3 regions of the Herbidospora sp. RD11066 genome follow, and region 2 is predicted to be linked to each of the others. Evidence: riboswitches for the same ligand, from Rfam matches in the RefSeq annotation. Region 2 holds a riboswitch; each other region holds the start of a gene.
What was found. Region 2 has a riboswitch for cobalamin ahead of ACYQ78_RS14255 (ribonucleoside-diphosphate reductase subunit alpha). Riboswitches for the same ligand answer to the same signal wherever they lie in the genome.
Positions count from the first base shown of each region.

Region 1: another riboswitch for cobalamin. It lies ahead of ACYQ78_RS29405 (hypothetical protein); the one in region 2 lies ahead of ACYQ78_RS14255 (ribonucleoside-diphosphate reductase subunit alpha).
Region 3: another riboswitch for cobalamin. It lies ahead of ACYQ78_RS01565 (ABC transporter substrate-binding protein); the one in region 2 lies ahead of ACYQ78_RS14255 (ribonucleoside-diphosphate reductase subunit alpha).

Region 1 covers NZ_BAAGDO010000008.1:438,352-442,623, forward strand. Annotated here, with positions in the region: gene ACYQ78_RS29390 (PepSY-associated TM helix domain-containing protein) at 1-281, shown strand, start outside; gene ACYQ78_RS29395 (hypothetical protein) at 278-1,435, opposite strand; gene ACYQ78_RS29400 (hypothetical protein) at 1,510-1,968, shown strand; cobalamin riboswitch at 1,949-2,091, shown strand; gene ACYQ78_RS29405 (hypothetical protein) at 2,123-2,458, shown strand; cobalamin riboswitch at 2,455-2,662, shown strand; gene ACYQ78_RS29410 (hypothetical protein) at 2,788-3,147, shown strand; gene ACYQ78_RS29415 (hypothetical protein) at 3,498-4,235, opposite strand.
Region 2 covers NZ_BAAGDO010000003.1:589,458-593,729, forward strand. Annotated here, with positions in the region: gene ACYQ78_RS14255 (ribonucleoside-diphosphate reductase subunit alpha) at 1-1,764, opposite strand, end outside; cobalamin riboswitch at 1,843-2,056, opposite strand; gene ACYQ78_RS14260 (MBL fold metallo-hydrolase) at 2,158-2,937, shown strand; gene ACYQ78_RS14265 (TetR/AcrR family transcriptional regulator) at 2,911-3,489, opposite strand; gene ACYQ78_RS14270 (SDR family NAD(P)-dependent oxidoreductase) at 3,573-4,272, shown strand, end outside.
Region 3 covers NZ_BAAGDO010000001.1:335,940-340,211, forward strand. Annotated here, with positions in the region: gene ACYQ78_RS01555 (response regulator transcription factor) at 1-320, opposite strand, end outside; gene ACYQ78_RS01560 (sensor histidine kinase) at 466-1,662, opposite strand; cobalamin riboswitch at 1,690-1,811, shown strand; gene ACYQ78_RS01565 (ABC transporter substrate-binding protein) at 1,891-2,820, shown strand; gene ACYQ78_RS01570 (hypothetical protein) at 3,077-3,292, shown strand; gene ACYQ78_RS01575 (FecCD family ABC transporter permease) at 3,401-4,272, shown strand, end outside.

The DNA.
Region 1 (4,272 bases), on a different contig from region 2:
AGCGCCGCCCGACCCGCAACGGGGGCGCGAGGTTCGGGCGCCCGGCGCCGCGCGGCAGCCTGCGCGCGCTGACACCGGGGGTTTTGGCGCTGGTGGTCGTGACGACGGTGTTCGTGGGCTACTTCGTGCCGATGGTCGCGGTCAGCCTGGCGGTGTTCCTGGCGGTCGACGTGCTCCTCGAACGGCGCCGGACCACCCGGCCGCCGCTGCTCGCCGACACGCTCGACCCACCCGCGCCGGAGGAGGAGGCCCCGGTCGCCGTCGGCGCCGAGACGCGTTAGAGGAGCTCCCACCTCGGGCCGTCGCCCGCGTCCTGAACGGTCACACCGGCGGTCGCGAGCGCCCGCCTGAGCTCGTCGGCCGCCCGGTAGTCGCCCCTCGCGCGGAGTTCGGCGCGGAGGGCGACGACGGCCGCGACGACGCGGTCTGTGTGCCCCGCCGACGCGCCGAGCTTGGCGATCATCAGCCGGAGGGCGTCGCGGGCCTGCTCGACGCCGCCCTCGTCGGCCTCGGTGTCGGCCGACCACCGGAGGATCTCCGCCTCCAGGTCGAGCACGGCCGCGGCCGCCTCCGGGCCGTCGTAGCCGGCCAGCGCCGAGGTGAAGCGGTCGGCGCAGCCGCTCATCACCTCGGCGAGCGTAACGTCGGCCGCGGTCGCCGGGGGAGCGGGCGGGGAAGCGGCGACGGCGGCGCCGTGGGCGAGGTCGCGCAGCCCGGCCAGGTCGGTGACGGTCCCGGCGGGCAGCCGGGTCTGCACGCCGTGGCGGCGGATGGTCAGGCCGCCCCGGCCGGCCACGGTCACCCGTCCGGTGCCGAGGTCGACGGTGACGGCGGTGTGTTCGTCGAGGCCGAGCACGGAGACGTCGTCGTCGAGCTCGGCCTCCATCAGGGTCAGGCGGCGCTCGCCGAGGTAGCAGTAGCGCGTGTCGTGGGTGCCGCCCTCGGTGTTGTCGTAGTGGGGGATCACGACGGCCCGCAGCCCGAGGGGACCGAGCAGGTCGAGGCCCTCCCGCCAGTGCGGGGGCGCGCCGACCTTGTAGATCTCGTACACGGGAACGGTGGCGACCCCGGCGGTGCACGCGGCGGCGGAGGCGAGCACGGTGACACCTTCGCGGGCCGCCACCCGTGACCGCAGGTCGGCGCCGAGCGGGCCCTCCGACCAGCGGTCGAGCGCGTAGGTCGGGCTGCCGGGGCCGGAGAACACCCAGTCGGCCCCCGCGACGTCGGCGCCGACGGCCACGTCGAGACCGACGCTGCGGGCGAAGTAGTCACGGGCACGGGCCGAGATGTCGGCCGCGTTCTCCTGGAACGCGTAAGGGGTGTCCAGCAGCACCGCCCGGGGCCGCCCACCCAGCGCGCGGGCCGCCGACCGGTGGACCTCGACCATGGTGGGGCTGGTCTCACCCGACCCCATCAGCACGAACAGTCCGGCCATGGTCTCCGCCTCTCGTCCACAACCTGCGATCGGTACGCTGCTGCATATCAGTTGCAACAAGTGGGAGGAAGCTCGTGGGGCTCGTACCGCTGTCAGTGGAGATCCTGGCATTGCGCGCCGACGACCTCGGCTGGCGGTACCGCCGGCTGGAGACCACGTTGCGCGACGGCGAGACCCCCGACCAGGCCGCCCGCCGCCACGCGGAGGTCGCGGCCGGCGACGCGGTCACGGTAGTGCACTCCACGAGCTGGCGCTACGAGGCACACGGGAGGCTGGTGCTGACCTACGCCGTCTGCCCCGACCCCGACCCGGCCTCTCCCGCCGACCTGCTGACCGACTACCGGCTCGCCCGCGGCGAGGCCCCCGCGACACCGACGCCGCAGGACCTTCAGGTGGAGAACGTCGCGGCGCACGCCCTGCGGCACCTGGCGCACCTGCTGCACAGCGATCCCGTGGTGGGGGAGGCGTTCGCGGCCACTCCCTCCGTCGTGCGGGGGCTGCGGCTGCTGCCCACCGAGCTGGTCGCGACATAGTCGTACAATTCGGGAAAGGCGAGCGCGGACTGAGGAAACCGGTGCGAATCCGGCGCGGTCCCGCCACTGTGACCGGTGCGTGAGCACCGGGAGCCAGAGACTCACGCGGTCGCCTCCTCACCAGCCGGGGCGGATCTCCCCGAGAGAGGCCCGTGTGAAGAGGATCACGGTATGCCGGGACTGCTGCTGCGGCAGCGCCCGCAAAGTGCCCCATCTCGACCACGACGAGCAGATCAGGTTGTTGGGCGAGGTCGCCGAGGTCCGCGTGACCGACTGCCTCGACGTGTGCGACCAGGCCAACGTCGTCGTCGTGCAGCCGACGCCGGAGGGCCGCGCCGCCGGAGGGCGGCCGGTGTGGCTCGCCTTCGTCAACGACGAGAACGCGACCGCCGACATCGCGGCGTGGATCAGCGCGGGCGGCCCGGGTCTGGTGCCGTTACCCGCGATCCTCGAACTCCACCGGTTCCGGCCGCCCCGCCGCCGGCCGTAGGGTGGGAGCGCAGTCGGTTCGCCCTGTCAGCCAGGCGGGGAGTCGCAAGAGGGAACCCGGTGTGAATCCGGGACTGCCCCGCAGCGGTGAGTGGGAACGACCGCCGTCAACCAGCACTCGGCCTTGGGGCCGGGGAAGCGACGGCCAGTAGGAACGAGCACGACGCCCACGAGTCCGAAGACCTGCCACTGCCCGCGCGCGGCCGCGCGCGGAAACGTCGATGGCCTCGAGGGCGGGCCGGCGCAGCGGGCGGGCGTGGTTCCGTGCCGTGGCCGTGCCTTCGTTCGAGTGCGATCGGATGTCTTCCGTGACTCGCGAAGGAGAGTTTCGTGACACTCGCCACCGTCTACGGCTACCCACGACAGGGCGCCGACCGGGAACTCAAGAAGGCCGTCGAGGGCTACTGGGCCGGTCGTCTCAGCGCCGGCGACCTGCGCGCCACCGCCGCCACCCTGCGTCGCGCCAACTGGCGCGACATGGTGGAATCGGGTCTGGCCGAGGTTCCCACCGGTGATTTCTCCCTGTACGACCATGTGCTCGACACCACCGTCATGGTCGGCGCCATCCCCGACAGGCACCGCGCCGCCGTGGCGGCCGACGCGCTCGACGGCTACTTCGCCATGGCGCGGGGAACGCAGGACGTCGCGCCGCTGGAGATGACCAAGTGGTTCGACACCAACTATCAGTAGTTGGTGCACAAAGGCAACAAGGACTTCGAGGGCCAGAGACTAGGCACCGAGCGGTCCAGGTTAGGCGTTTGTGTCGTTGACCAGCACCACTACATGAACCTCGGGCAGTCTTCCCGTTTGGCGAGATGTCTGCAAGATCGGTAGGGAGCACACGGCCGCGAGGATTTTCACTACAGGGTCAAGGCGGCCCGCCTGCGGCGTGCCGCGCGCTTGGCGGTCGCGGTCCGCGCTGCGGCTCTTCGGCCGGTCACGGACCGCGCCGCCGCGCAAATCATGTTCGGGGCCATACTGACGTGACATCGGTACGTCACCTGTTCACGAGAACAAGTCCATCAAACCCAATGGTCAAATTAGGGCCAGGGGATCCAATCGGCGATTTTATTGGTAGCAATTCCAACCAAAATTACCCCGACGAGGCCAGCGAGCCATTTGATTGCAGGTATTCTATATTTCTTTATCGCCCACTCAAGAAGGGCACTTCCTCGCTTGCGGGGCAGGACTTGCACAAGAGTAAAAGCGATCGAATGTTGCAGCATTCGATAACCTAACCCCAAGATCATTATAGCCGATGCAGCACTTGCGATGACGAGAAATGAACGAGAAACATTGTTTTCGGCGTTCTCTTGAATAAAAAAGGAGACGAGCATCATTGGGGCAAGGGATAGGAGTATCCAAATTGGCGCACGCCATCCACCCATTCGATCAACATAACCAATCATCATTTCCTGGAAAACTAGCTGAGTAACTCCGAGTACCTTTGCTTGGTCGTTTCCGTTGACGTTAACCAGAAGTCCAGGTATTCGCTGGCGAGCAACTACGAGTCCAGATATTCCCTGCGGGCTCGATGCTACTTCGACCCGAAGAGAGAAAATTTCCTCAAGTGTTGCACCTTCCAATCTTTGATTTAGTGAATCAATGTTTGATATCACTTCCTGCTGTCCACTGGTCCACGATATCCAGGCGCGCACGATCGATATCTGCTCGACGCCGATTGCCTGAGGCAGTGACCTGATGGCCACCATCAACTCATCGAGCGTCCCCTTCCAACATTCGATGCCCGCAGCCGCCAAGAAGCTTCCTTGGTTCATCGCAACTATGCGAGGTGTGTGGCTGTATGCGCCGCTG
Region 2 (4,272 bases):
GATGGCGATCAGCAGCGAGTTGCGCAGGCCGTGCTCGGCGATCTTCGCGCGGAGCGCGGTCCACTCGGGGCTGAGGCCGTGCAGGTCGGGCTGGAGTTTTCCGCGCGCGGCCCAGGTCTCCCGGTACGCCGGGTGCGGGCCGTGCTCGGCCGCGAGGTCGGCCGAGGTGTCGAGGGCGGCGAGGTAGATCTCCTCGGAGATCTTCGTGCTGAGCTCGCGGGCCTCAAGGGAGTCGAAGGGGAGCTTCAGGGCGAAGAAGACGTCCTGGAGGCCCATCAGGCCGAGGCCGACCGGGCGCCAGCGGGGGTTGCTCGCCGCGGCCTGCTGGGTCGGGTAGTAGTTGATGTCGATCACGCGGTCGAGGAAGACGACCGCCGTTCTCACGGTCCGGCGCAGCTTGGCCCAGTCGATGCCGCCGTCGGCCAGGTGGGCGGCCAGGTTGACGGAGCCCAGGTTGCAGACCGCGGTCTCCTCGTCGTTGGAGACCTCGATGATCTCGGTGCACAGGTTCGACAGGTGCACCACGTTCTGCGGCTCGGCGGCCTGGTTGCAGGTGCGGTTGGAGACGTCCTTGAAGGTCATCCAGCCGTTGCCGGTCTGGGCCAGGGTGCGCATCATCTTGGCGTACAGGTCGCGGGCGCGGATCTGGCGGACCGCGCGGCCGTCGGCCTCGGCCTTCCGGTAGACCTCGTCGAAGGCGTCGCCCCACAGGTCGGGCAGTTCGGGCAGGTCGTTGGGGTCGAACAGCGACCACGTCTGGTCGGCCTCGACGCGGCGCATGAACTCGTCGGGGATCCAGTTGGCCAGGTTGAGGTTGTGGGTGCGGCGGGCGTCCTCGCCGGTGTTGTCCTTGAGCTCCAGGAACTCCTCGACGTCGGGGTGCCAGGGCTCCAGGTAGACGCACGCGGCGCCCTTGCGGCGGCCGCCCTGGTTCACCGCCGCCACCGAGGCGTCGAGGGTGCGCAGGAACGGGACGATCCCGTTCGAGTGGCCGTTGGTGCCCTTGATCAGGGCGCCCCTCGACCGGACCCGCGACCAGGAGATGCCGATGCCGCCGGCGAACTTCGACAGGTGGGCGACCTGGGCGTACCGGTCGTAGATCGAGCCGAGTTCGTCGCGGGGAGAGTCGACCAGGTAGCACGACGACATCTGGGTGTGCCCGGTGCCCGAGTTGAACAGCGTCGGCGAGCTGGGCAGATAGGCCAGCGACGACATCAGGCGGTAGAGCTCGACCGCTTCCTCGGGGGTCTGGGCGAGGCCGCAGGCGACCCGGAGGAGCCAGAACTGGGGGGTCTCGACGGGCAACCGCGTCTGGGGGTGGCGGAGCAGGTAGCGGTCGTACACGGTTCTGAGACCGAAGTATTCGAAGCGGTGATCGTTGGCCGGGTCGACCACGGCGTCGAGCAGGTCGGCGTGGTCGGCCACGAAGGCGGCGGTGGGGTCGCCGATCAGGCCGAGGGCGTGGCCTTCCTTGATCGACTGGCTGAACGTGTCGGCGTCCACCTCTTTGGTGATGTACGCCGCCAGCAACCGTGCGGCCAGCCGGGAGTACTGCGGCTCCTCGCCGATCATCTCGGCGGCGGTCTGGATCGACAGACGGTCGAGTTCGGCGGTGGTGGCGCCGTCGTACAGGCCGCTGATGGTCCTGGTGGCGACCCGGAGCGGCTCGACGTCGGCGAGCCCGCCGGAACAGCCTTCGACCGCACGCACGATCCTGGTCACGTCGACCGGTTCGAGTGATCCGTCGCGCTTCTTGATGCGCATTCCCGCGCTCGTCCTCTCCTCGCGAACACACCGAGGCGCGCGGGCACGAGGGCACCGGGCGGGGCCGTCCCACGCGGCCTCGGTCCAAAGCGGTTGGCAGGTCTTCGGACTCGCGGGCGTGCTCTGTACGAGCGCCTACCGGCCGTCGCTTCCCAGACCCTCGAAGGATCCAGTGCTCGATGACGGCTTTCGTTCCCACTCACCGCTGCGGGGCAGTCCCGGATTCGCACCGGGTTCCCTCTTGCGACGCCCCACCTGGCCGGTGAGGCGAACCAACGCGTGGGACACCATATATGGGATCGATCTCAGCTGCCACATCAACATCTGGTGCCCGATTGTGCTAGTAGTGACCCCGCCCGAGGGCTCCTGGACGGGTGTGCGCAGGATGGGATGATGGAGTCCGAACGGAAAACCTGCACCGTACGGCTGGTCGGCGGGCCCACCGCGCTGCTGGAGATCGGCGGCCTCCGACTGCTCACCGACCCCTGCTTCGACGGGCCCGGACCGATCGCCAGCGGCACCCGCACCCTCATCAAGACCGCCGGTCCCGCCGTCTCACTGGAGGAACTGGGCGATCTCGACATCGTCCTGCTCTCCCATGACCAGCACGCCGACAACCTCGACCGTTCGGGCCGGGCCCTGCTCGACGAGGTGCCCGAAGTGCTCACCACCCCCGAGGCCGCCGCACGGCTCGGCGAGGACATCACCGGGCTGACGTCCTGGGAGCACCAGACCTTCGAACGCCCCGACGGCGGCTCGTTGCGCATCACGTGGGTGCCCGCCCGGCACGGCCCACCGGGCACGGAAGATCTCACCGGGCCGGTGACGGGCTTCGTGCTGACCGCTTTCGATCTACCCGCGATCTACGTGAGCGGCGACAACGCCGACCTCGAAGCCACCAGGGAGATCACCGAGCGCCTCGGGCCGATGGACGCGGGCCTCTTCTTCGCCGGGGCCGCGCGGACCCCGCTGGTCGACGGCTTCCTGACCTTCACCGCCGAGGAGGTCGTGGAGGCGACGCTGATCATGGGCGCCGAAGTGGTGATCCCCGTCCACATGGACGGCTGGCAGCACTTCACCGAAGGCCCCGGCGACCTGTGGGACGCCTTCGAGAAGTACGAACTCGACGACCGGCTGGTGCTGCTGTCAGCCGGTGATTCCTTCAGTTTCTAGGGTCTTCACGTACGCCCCCACCGCCGCGACGACCGCCCTGCGATGGCGGGCCCGGCGCGCCTCGTCGTGGGGGGCGCCGAGGGTGCGGATGGCGGGCGGGGTGATGCTCCACGCCTGGGCCACGGCCAGGGCGATCATCAGGGCGTCCATGCCGCGCTCGGCGTCGAGGCCCAGCGCCTCGGAGACCTCCCCCGACTTGCCCAGGTGGGCGGCGAGTTCGGCCTCGGAGGCGTCGGGGTGCTCCAGGGTCTTCCACTGGGTCAGCCGCAGCAGGCCGGGATCTTCGGCGAACCGGTCGAACAGCGCCGCCGCGTAGCCCGGCAGGTCGGACGGGGTGAACGGGACGACGTCGGCCAGGACCCGCAGGCGGGCGTCGAGGACGGCGTCGAACAGGGCGTCCTTCGACCCGAAGTAGGCGTAGATGGCCTGCTTGTTGGCCTCCGCCGCCTTGGCGATGCGGTCGACCCGGGCGCCGGCCAGACCGCGTTCGACGAACTCGTCGTAGGCGGCGTCGAGCAGGCGGGCACGGGTCGCGGCGGAGTCGTAGGCCATCACACCTGGATTCTAAACCAACCGGTTGGATTCTATGGTTAACTAAACCATCTGGTTGGTTTAATCCATCGAAGGGATCGATCATGCGCGCAGTGGTGACCGGCGGGGCTTCCGGCATCGGATACGAGACCGCGCTCGGCCTGGCCCGCGCCGGGGCCGAGGTGACCCTCGCGGTCCGGAATCCGGAGAGCGGTCTCGTCGCCGCCGAGCGGATTCGCGAGGCGACCGGGCGGAAGGTGGCGGTCGGGCGGCTCGACCTGGCCGATCTCGGGTCGGTGCGTTCCTTCGCGGACGCCTGGGACGGGCCGCTCGACGTCCTGGTGAACAACGCGGGGATCATGGCGCTGCCGGAGCTCACGCGTACCGGCGACGGGTGGGAGTTGCAGTTCGCCACCAACCACGTCGGGCACGCCGCGCTGGCCATCGGCCTGCGGCCCTCGATCCCCGACGGGGGCAGGATCGTGGTGGTCGCCTCGGCCGCCCACCTGATGTCTCCGGTGCACTTCGACGACGTCCACTTCGAGCGGCGGGCCTACGACCCGTGGCAGGCCTACGCGCAGTCGAAGACGGCCAACGTGCTGTTCGCGGTGGGGGCGGCGCGGCGGTGGCCCGGACTCCTCGTCAACGCCGCGCATCCGGGCGGGATCATGACCAACCTCCAGCGGCACCTCGACGACGCCCAGCTCGACTTCGTCGGCGCGAAGGACGAGCAGGGGAACGTCCTGGAGGTACCGCCCGGGTGGAAGACGCCCGAGCAGGGGGCGTCCACCTCGCTGCTGCTGG
Region 3 (4,272 bases), on a different contig from region 2:
TTCAACAGGTAGCCGATGCCGCCCCCGCCTCCGGCGAGCAGCTCGGTCGCGTAGGTCTGCTCGACGTACTGGGAGAGGACCAGGATCGGCTGCCCCGGATGGTCGCGGCGGACCTGGATCGCCGCGCGGACCCCCTCGTCGCGGAAGGTCGGCGGCAGCCGGATGTCGACCACGGCGATGTCGGGCCGGTGCTCGTCGACCGCCCCGTGGAACTCCTCGGCGGTCCCGACGGTGGCGACCACCTCGTGCCCCTCGGTGTTGAGCAGCAGCGTCAGCCCCTCGGCCAGCAGAACGCTGTCCTCCACGATGATCACTCGCACGTAAGCCCCACCCGCACCGCGCCCTTCCGCCAGATGATGGAAGCCGCACCGGCTTCCCGCCCGTATGTCATGCGCAGGTCGGCCCCACCCGCTTCGCGCTCGTGCGTCACGCGCAACGCGGCCCCACCCGCTTCGCGCCCGTGCGTCATTCGCATGGCAGTTCCACTCGCAAGGTCGTCGGCCCGCCCGGCGGGCTGGTCAGGGTGGTCGTGCCGTCGAAGGCGCTGACGCGGCGGCGGATGCCGGCGAGGCCGGATCCGCCCTGTTCGTCGGCGCCGCCCTTTCCGTCGTCGCTCACTTCGGCCACGAGCCTGCCTTCCGTACGTTGGACGCCCACCCTCGCCCGGGTCGCCGCGCTGTGCCGGGCCACGTTCGTCAGGGCTTCGGCGATCACGAAGTAGGCCGCGGCCTCGACCGCCGCAGGGAGGCGCCCCACGTCGGCCGTCTCGACCTCGACCGGCACCGGCGACCGCCCGGCCAGCGCCGCGACCGCGCCGGGCAGGCCGCGGTCGGCCAGGATCGGCGGGTACATGCCGCGGATGATGCCGCGCAGCTCGGTCATCGTCTCTTCGGTGCTCAGCCGGGCCTCGGTGATGAGCGCGGCGGCCTTGCCGGGGTCGTCGGCCAGCACCCGTTCGGCGATGCCGAGCCGCATGGCGATGGAGACCAGCCGGGCCTGGGCGCCGTCGTGGAGGTCGCGTTCGATGCGGCGCAGTTCGTGGCCGTGGGCGTCGAGCGCCTCGGTGACCCGTTCGGCCAGGCGTACGTGCCGGGGCGCCAGGATCGCCTTGGCCAGCCGGAACAGCCCGTCGGCGAGCCTCGGCACCACCCGGAACCCGACCGCCCCGACCAGCCCGAGGAACACCGGCACGGTGATCACCACCCGCGCCCACGAGTCGAGCGCCCACGGCAGGTAGATGGCGTGTTCGGGCAGCGGCGCCCACCACCAGATCGGGATCGACAGCCCCCAGCCGAGCGCGCCCCACAGCCCGATCGCCAGGATCCCGCCGATCGTCCCGGTGAAGGAGTGGACGACGAAGAACCCGAGGTCCCGCCAGGTCTGCGGGTCACCCGTGACGGCGCGCACCCGCGCTAGGGGACCTCCCTGGACGGGCCGGTAGGACGCCGTCACCCGCTCCCCGAGCCACGCCGCCGCGTTCCGCCGGGCCAGCGACGCGACCGCTCGGTTGAACCGGATCGAGTACGGCAGCAGCAGCAACCCGAGATAGGTCGCCGACAGGATCATCGTGATCACGGTGCCGAGGAGGGCGAAGAAGCCCAGGGGGACCAGCAGCAGATCGAGCACCAGCCGCCCGGTCGCCCTGACGGCCCGCCACACCATGGGGTCAGCCTAGCCTCACGTCCGGGTCAAAATCGCTGTTGGTACGGTATGGGCGCGTGACGCCGCAGCGAAGTCCGGTGTGAACCCGGCGCTGTTCCCGCAACTGTGAACCCTCCTCCCCGGAGGGCAGCCAGGTCGCCTGTGTCGTCGCCGACGCCATCCGCCCTCGTGGAAAGGGTGATCCGTCCCCGGGTCTCTCGTTCCGGCAACCCCCTTCGGAGGAACCTCGTGAGGCCCTTGCGTACGGCTCTCGCGGGTGTGTTGCTGGGTGTCACCCTGCTGTCCGGTTGCAGCAGTGCCGACACCGCGACCCCCGCTTCTCCCGCCGCTCAGAGCAGCGGCCCCTTCCCGGTGACCGTGCAGGCCGCCAACGGCGCCGTCACGATCGCGGAAAGGCCGCAACGGGTCGTGTCGCTGTCGCCCACGGCCACCGAGTCGCTGTTCGCGATCGGCGCCGGGCCGCAGGTCGTCGCGGTCGACGACCAGTCGAACTTCCCGCCCGAGGCGCCCAAGACCGCCCTGTCGGGCTTCAAGCCCAACGTCGAGGCCATCACCGCCGAGCAGCCCGACCTGGTGATCGTCTCCAACGACCTCGAAGGCGTCGTGGCCGGGCTTGGCAAGGTCGGCGTGCCGGTACTGGTCCTGTCGGCCGCCACCAAGATCGACGACGCGTACACGGAGATCGAGAACCTCGGCACCGCCACCGGCAACCGCGCCAAGGCCGACGAGGTCGTGACGGGGATGAAGCAGAAGCTCGCCGACCTGGCCGCCGCCGCTCCCCAGGCGAAACTGACGTACTACCACGAGCTCGACGTCACTCCGTATGCCGCGACCTCGACCACCTTCATCGGCCAGATCTACGCCCTGTTCGGCCTGGTCAACATCGCCGACGAGGCCCCCGACGCGGCCGGTGGCTACCCCAAACTGTCGGCCGAGTTCGTCGCCAAGGCCGACCCTGATTTGATCTTCCTGGCCGACGTGAAGTGCTGCCAGCAGAACGCCGAAGCCCTCGCGAAGCGCCCCGGCTGGGGCGGCCTGAAGGCCGTCAAGAACGGCGACGTGGTCGAACTCGACGACGACATCGCCTCCCGCTGGGGCCCCCGCGTCGTAGACCTGGCCGAGGCCATCGGCGCCGGGGTGGCCAAGGCCGCCGGCTGATGCCCGACCGCCTCCCATTCCGCTCGGCCGTTTGGCACGGAGCCCTTGCCAGCGCGCGAACGCCGACCGACAGCCGCATGAGGCCTGGCCAAGAGCACGGGCCGATGCCCAAACGCCCCTTTCCGCGCCTCGCCGCCCCAAGGCCTTCCGGCAGAACGCCACGACCGAGCCCGTTCAGCGCGCGACCGCCGACCGACAGCCGCATGAGGCCGGGACGAAACCACGGGCGGCCCCAAAGCCACGACGGAGTGGCTGCATGTCCAAGCACGCGATGCCGGGAACGAGTTGGTTCACACCGAAACGCGGGGGGCTGGGGCGGGGCTGGTCCACGTGCAAGCTCGGGGTGCTGGGGCGGGGCTGGTTCACGTCCGAGCTGGGGGTGCTGGGGCGGGGCTGGTTCACGTGTGAGTTCAGGGTGCTGGGTCCGAGCGGGTTCACGCTCAGGCGCGGAGCCGTCGCCGCTGTGCGGTGATCGTGCCGGTTCGGGTCAGGACTTGCCGCAATCGCGTCGTTCGCGAGCCGGTTCAGGTCAAGCACGCCGGTCGATGACCGTGCTGCGCTCCGGTCAGGCCGCAGGCTGATGTCTCGAAATTTCTGGATCGGGGCGGCTGCCGTGGTCCTGGTCGCCTGTATGGCCGCGGGTCTCATGGTCGGTGCCGCCGGGCTGCCCCTGAAGGGGGTGGTGCTGGCGCTGGTCGATCGGCTGCCGTTCGTGGATGTCGCCTCCGGGCTCACCCCGTTGGAGAACGGGGTGCTGTTCGAGTTGCGGTTGCCCCGGGTGCTGCTCGGGGCGATGGTCGGTGGGCTGCTGGCGGTCGCGGGCGCCGGGTACCAGGGCGTGTTCCGCAATCCGCTGGCCGATCCCTATCTGCTCGGCGCCGCCGCCGGAGCCGGGCTGACCGTCACGCTGGTCATCGTGGTCGCGGGCGACGGGGTCGGGGTGCCGCTCGCGGCGTTCTGCGGGGCGGTCGGCGGGGTGCTGCTGGCTTACGGGCTCGGGCATACCGCCACGAGAGGTGGCGGGACCGCCACGCTCGTGCTCGCCGGAGTCGCGGTGACCTCGTTCCTCACCGCCATCCAGACCTTCCTCCAGCAGCTCAAGGTCGAGGAGCTCCAGCGCGTCTACGCCTGGATCCTCGGCGACGTCGGCGGCGGGTGGGATCAGGTGGTCAGGTGTGCGCCCTACGCCGCCGTTGCCGCTGCGATCCTGCTGGTGCACGGGCGGCTGCTCGACGTGCTGTCGGTCGGTGACGACGAGGCCTCCGCGCTGGGGGTGCGGGCCGGGCGGGTGCGGCTGGTCGTGCTGGTCGCGGCCTCGCTGGCCACCGCCGCCGCCGTGTCGGCCGGAGGGCTGATCGGGTTCGTCGGGGTGGTGGTGCCGCACGCGGTCAGGCGCCTGGCCGGGGGGTCGTACCGGGTGGTGCTGCCGCTGTCGCTGCTGGTGGGAGGCGC